One region of the Shewanella sp. SM69 genome, then DNA from elsewhere that is predicted to be linked to it. Evidence: predicted binding sites of a transcription regulator. Region 1 holds the regulator's gene; the other holds the start of a gene.

Region 1 (3,201 bases):
AACTGTCTGAGTAATCGGCAGCGATTTCATCGAGGTACTCAATAGCCGTCTCGCGCGCTTGGGTCTCAGAAATCTTTTTACTGGCGGCTTCTTCTTGAATCGCTTTGCGCAGCGACTCAGATTTGAGCAACGAATGAAACAGTGCTTGGCGGTTTGGCAGCACAGGCCCTGTCATTACCTTACGTTGACGACGGAAATGCACGCGCGCAACCCGTGCTAACTTATGGGCAATCCCCATGTCGGTGCCATGTTCGTCAGCCATGTAACGCAGGGATACGGCATTCGAAAACTGCACGAAGTTATGTCGACCTAAGAACAGAATCATCAAGCACTTGCGCAACCAAGTCGGGTTTTCCCGCTCAAATACGGCCGCCTTCATAGTGTCGTCTTCTTTCCCTGGCGTGCGACCCCAATACAAGCTCACGGGCACCAGTTGAATATCCAATTCAGGACGTTCCTTATGCACGGCTAACAAACGCATAAAGCATTCGAGGAAAGGCTCATTACCAGCACGTTCGCCAAATAGTGGCTTACGTCCTTGAAGACAGACAACCCGAGGCGCAGTCACACCATTAGCCACTAGAGGCTCATAAGGGCTTGGTAAGCCTAACTTAGCCGTTATTTCGCTCAAAGCAGCGATGTCACTGAGGGATTCTGTTTTCATCACATAAACAAGGGGTCTGGAAGCATCCAGATTCAGATCGGCAAAGGGATCCTGAGGCACCACAATAGTGTGCACTAAGTGTTTTTGGATCCAACGTAATGATTTCAACCAAAGAGAGTCGTGTTTAGGCATTATTCTTATGCAATTAAGTGCGTTTACTAGCCCGATAGAATACCAGACTATGGGCAATATTCGCTAATTCTCTCCAACATAGCTAAAAAGTGGTTAATACTTGCGCTGCAAATAATACTGTATATACTAACAGTAACTGTATAGAAAAACAGGAAACACCATGAGACCTTTGACGCCACGCCAAGCTGAAATATTAGAGCTAATTAAACGAAATATTGCCGATACTGGCATGCCACCCACTCGGGCAGAAATCGCAACCCGTTTAGGTTTTAAGAGCGCCAATGCGGCTGAAGAACACCTTAAAGCGTTGGCGAAAAAGGGCTGCATTGAGATCATGCCTGGCACATCTCGGGGCATTCGTCTGCCTGCGGAAATCGAAGATTTGACTGAAACAGGTTTACCGCTCATCGGCCAAGTGGCCGCAGGTGAACCTATCCTCGCCCAAGAACATGTTGAACAGTACTACCAAGTCGACCCAAGCATGTTCCATCCCGCCGCCGATTTTTTACTGCGAGTAAAAGGCGACAGCATGAAAAATATCGGCATTCTCGAAGGTGATTTGCTGGCAGTTCATAAAGTAGAACAAGCTAGAAATGGTCAAGTGGTTGTCGCTAGAGTCGATGACGATGTCACTGTTAAACGTTTCGAAAAAAAAGGTAATGTAGTCTATCTACATGCCGAAAATGAAGATTACTCCCCGATTAAAGTGGATTTAGGCTTCCAAAGTTTAACAATTGAAGGACTCGCCGTCGGTGTGATCCGTAATGGAGATTGGCTATGAATAAACTACTTGGCAATGCCCCCCGCCATCCGGGCCTGTGGCTCGATGAAGTCCGTGATGCTGACTATGACTGGCACCATGCGCCCATCGCCTGCATGCCAACTAAGACTCAAGGTCGCCAAGAATTAATTCATCTGAGTGCACAACTCGCTCAGTTAAGCCAACAGGGCCGTTGGTTAGTGCTCATCAACCCTCCAAGTATTGGCTACAAGCAAATGCTCGCCAGCGCAGGTGTGCGTATGGATAGAGTTTTGCTGGTACATGCTAAAGATGAAGTCGAAACCCTGTGGGCAATGGAAAAAGCCCTGACAAGTGGTACGTCCAGTGCAGTCATTACTTGGACTCAATCATTGGATGCGCGGGATAATCGACGCCTACAAATCGTGGCTAAAAGTGCCCGAGCTATGGGCATAGTGCTTGAAGACGTAAACAGTCACTTACATGCCGACGTACGCATTGAGCAAGGCAATCTCTTCGGTCAGCAATCTTTTTTTAGCGCTGTACACTAAATATTCATTTAATTTTTACCTTGAAAGCCGCCTCACCTATGAATGTGAGGCTTTTTTTTGGCAATTTTTCAGATAATTAGATAAATAAGTGATCTTGATCAATATTTAAACAGCAAGTATGGTTGGTTAAGTCGGTGATGATATATCACCTTCCGTGGTCAATGAATCGAGTATTTATCGAACTCGAAGCGCCACTAAAAATAGAGAACAGATTTATTTCAGCAGTATGTGCCAGCGTGGCTAATTACCAGCAGTAACAATACTTGATTAAAAGTAACAGCCGCCAACGCACGTTGAAGTCAAAAAAGCTTTTTTGGGAACTGAAGAGTTTGCATAGAGTTGAGACTTACTGTGTTGCTCTTCTTTGTAGTTGCTATTCGCAATTGGCAGAGGAGAAGTCTTGTGAAGCAATTGTTGTATTGTTTACTCGTGGTGCTTTTCGCACCACCGTTGACCGCCGCGGACATGCGGTTCAACATGACCCCTGGCGTGACCGAGATCAGTGGCAAGGTTTATCACTTGCACATGACCATTTTGTATATCTGCTGCGCAATAGGCCTAGTGGTCTTTGGCGTCATGATTTACGCCATGATCAACCACAGAAAATCCAAAGGCGCTGTCGCGTCCCACTTTCACGAAAGCACTAAAGTTGAAATCGCTTGGACGATTCTGCCATTTATCATTTTGATCTTAATGGCGATTCCAGCGACAAAAACTTTAATCGCAATGGAAGATCCCAGCAACGCCGATCTCACCGTAAAAGTTACGGGGTCCCAATGGAAATGGCATTACAGCTATTTCGATCAAGATATTGATTTTTATAGCATACTGACAACACCCAGAGCACAAATCGAAGGCACCGAAACCAAGGGTGAAAACTATCTATTGGAAGTCGATAAACCGCTCGTTCTACCAATAAACCGCAAAATCCGCTTTCTGATGACTTCAGAGGATGTCATCCATTCTTGGTGGGTACCCGCCTTTGCCATTAAGAAAGATGCCAATCCAGGATTTATCAATGAGGCCTGGACTCGCATCGACAAACCCGGCATTTACCGTGGTCAATGCGCCGAGCTCTGCGGTAAAGACCATGGTTTTATGCCTATCGTAGTACA
Region 2 (3,201 bases), on a different contig from region 1:
AACGGCCACCTTTTTAGGTGCTTTCTTCGCCGCAGGCTTAGGTGCAAGTGCTGCACGTTTCGCTTTGGCCTTATCCTGACTCTCTTTCAACATGGCTTGAGCATGATCAATGTGCTCTTGCTCTAACTCGCCGCAAGGTTCGCCATCCAGATTTACGCGTTGTGCGCCCGCTTTAACGCACTTTAAATAGCGCCAGCTGCTGGTGTAACGTCTCAAGGCAACTCTGAGCTGAGTTTTACTGACTTTAGAATCATCAGCCAACCTTTCAGCCAAATCTTGAAACAATCCGATTTTTAATGGCTTAGTTTCACCTTCAGCAATAAAGCACAAAGGAAATGTTTCATACAAATACGCCAAAATTGCATTGGTGTCGGTCAACTTTTCTGTTGATTCCATCATTACTTCCACAGTCAAAAAGGGACATCGATTCGAGGTGATATATATCAGCTTCTTACATGTCGTTTATCTTCGTTAAACTCAATATTGAGTCAACGTACAAATTAGCATCCTAGCCGCGTTTACTAAAGTTAAAAAATATACCTTAACAAATTTTGACAGCTCAAAACACTAAGCTTATTCATTGCATGCCAATCAAACCAGCTTAATGCGTGCAGGCGCATATTATAAGGCGCACGCCACCGATTGCGACTATGAATTATGCGTTATTGTACGCAAATTAATCAAATAGGCAGTTTTCAAAACTTTTAACCAGTAATTCCAGCCCCTTTTGGTCTTCTTCATCGAAACGATCGAAGATAGGACTGTCAATATCGAGCACGGCAACCACGTTACCTTGCGCACGAACTGGCACAACGATTTCAGAATTACTGGCAGAATCACAGGCAATATGACCATCAAATTGATGGACATCAGCCACTCGCTGAGTTTGATTAGTGAATGCTGCAGTACCACACACACCTTTTCCTAACGGAATGCGTGTACAAGCCACTTTACCTTGAAACGGGCCTAATACTAGTTGTTCGCCACGCATAACGTAGAATCCCACCCAGTTCAGCTCAGTTAAATTATCATTGAGCAAGGCTGAAAAATTCGCCATCGCCGCAACAAGGTCGTCTTCCCCTTCCAACAAGGCCAAGGCTTGACGGTTAAGTGACTCATAAAATTTCGATTTCATTACATTTCCTAACAATTTTATTCTGCTGCTTCGGTCTTTTTAGCCGCTTTTTTCGCTGCAGGCGGATTCGTTGGCGTACTATTAACCTGAACGGCGCCTTTAAGCAAGTTCGTCAGCTCATCTTTATTGTTAGCAAAATAGAATGCGAGCTTTTCGCCCACACTTTCATCTATACCCAAATCAGCTTTTTGAATGAAGGGGATAAGGTTATCGGCGATATCGAGCATCTTATCGTAGGCATCAGCCTCCTTCTTAGATGTGAATGTCATCTTTTCAACCCCTTCTCTGACCACGACAAACTGTGTTATTACTGCCATGACTGCCCTCGCACTGTTTTTATATACAGTAACTAGAGTGACATAGATTGAACTTGTGATGCAAGTGTTCTGATTAATCTGATATTATTAGCGTACTTTCGTTGCCAAGATTATAAAACGCTAGACGTGGCTGAACAGCTAACTAGCACGACACTTTGCACCGATCTCGCTGTTATGACTCCTATTAGGCTAATATATATTTTTATATGCATGAAAACGCAGCAGAAAATTCAGTAACCCTATGCCGTTCCTGCGATTTAGCGATCCGCAAACGTGCCTTGCCTAGCGGCGTTAGAGCACTCTGTCCTCGTTGCAGCACTGCACTTTATGACACGCCATACTGTTCTGTGAATGGTATGTTAGCCCTATGTATTTCGGCATTAGTGTTTTATTTCCCTGCCAATTTTTTACCCGTACTCGAGATCCACTTTTTCGGTAGTATTCGTACTACCACGGTTTTCCAAGGGGCATTTGCAGTATTTGACCAAGGCTATTGGGTTGTAGGTGTCGCCGTACTTGCCGCAGCTGTGATAGGTCCAGGCTTATTACTGTTATCGATATTGACACAGATTTTAATTGTGAAATGGGGATTGAGTAGCCTTTTTTGGCGTAACTCATTGAAGCAGTTATTAAAATTTCATGGTATCTTATCGCAGCTCACTATGCTGGAAATTTATGTGATCAGCTTCTTAGTTTCATCATTTCAGCTATCTGATTTTTCGGACATTTATTTTGGTATGGGCACATTTTGCTTCACTATGCTGTTTCTCGTGACCTTGTTTCTACAAAGAGAATACGACTTAGAACATATGTGGACGTTATTGGAAGGTCATAGCTGATATGAAACAACAAGGTAAAGATATCGGCCTATGTCTCTGTAAAGTGTGTCGCCAACTCAACAGCAGTGAACTCACGCACTGTCAGCGCTGTGAAACTGAGTTGCACGTCAGGGACTATTCCAGCCTGCAAAAAAGTTGGGCTTTGTTGATTACCGCTGCCATCTTACTGGTGCCAGCCAACATTTACCCTATCACTATGCTGACCAACCAAGGCCAAGTGCGGCACGACACGATTTTTTCGGGCATTTTACATTTAGTGCATTCAGATATGCTGCCTATTGCCATCATAGTGTTTACCGCCAGTATTTTAGTACCATGGATTAAAATCATCGGCTTATCCATTTATCTGTGTGCGATCAGCTTTGATATCCCGATTTCAAAAAAGAAATTGATGGTGGGTTTTCACATCATCGAATGGATTGGCCGCTGGTCAATGCTCGATTTATTTGTCATCTCAATCACAGTGGCATTAGTGAACATAGGACAATTACTCGACGCGAAACCAGCGCCTGCGGCTACCGCATTTGCCTTGGTGATTCTGTTAACTCAGTTAGCCGCAAAAGTTTTAGACACTCGTTTACTCTGGGATCGATTGGAACCTCAAGATGACACAAATTGAATCGCCGAAAGTTGTAAAGAAAAAACTCTTTTCGCCCATTTGGCTACTTCCTATTGTCGCGTTGGCATTAGGTGCTTGGCTGGGCATTAAGAGCATTAAAGAATCGGGAGTTGAAATTCAAATTCACTTTCCGAGCGCCACTGGGATTGATGTAGGTAAAACCTTAGTCAAATACCAAGGTTTGACTGTCGGTAAAGTGAAAGACATTGGCATAGATGAAGATCTCAAAGGCGTGAACGTCAAGGTCATGATGGACTACCGCGCTAAGCCTTTCTTGAATAAAGAAACCCT

The links. Region 1 encodes LexA, which represses DNA repair genes until DNA is damaged. Its sites were predicted from a motif close to TACTGTATNNNNATACAGTA; they were not measured.
Region 2: the regulator LexA is predicted to act here: its motif matches at 1,464-1,483, upstream of L5M37_RS04835 (YebG family protein).

Annotation. Positions count from the first base shown of each region.
Region 1 is NZ_JAKKRV010000016.1:36,854-40,054, reverse strand. Features, by position in the region: gene plsB (glycerol-3-phosphate 1-O-acyltransferase PlsB) at 1-796, opposite strand, end outside; gene lexA (transcriptional repressor LexA) at 957-1,577, shown strand; gene L5M37_RS18640 (cell division inhibitor SulA) at 1,574-2,086, shown strand; gene coxB (cytochrome c oxidase subunit II) at 2,489-3,201, shown strand, end outside.
Region 2 is NZ_JAKKRV010000002.1:341,989-345,189, forward strand. Features, by position in the region: gene proQ (RNA chaperone ProQ) at 1-396, opposite strand, end outside; gene L5M37_RS04830 (GAF domain-containing protein) at 677-1,135, opposite strand; gene L5M37_RS04835 (YebG family protein) at 1,153-1,452, opposite strand; gene L5M37_RS04840 (paraquat-inducible protein A) at 1,659-2,291, shown strand; gene L5M37_RS04845 (paraquat-inducible protein A) at 2,293-2,910, shown strand; gene L5M37_RS04850 (PqiB family protein) at 2,897-3,201, shown strand, end outside.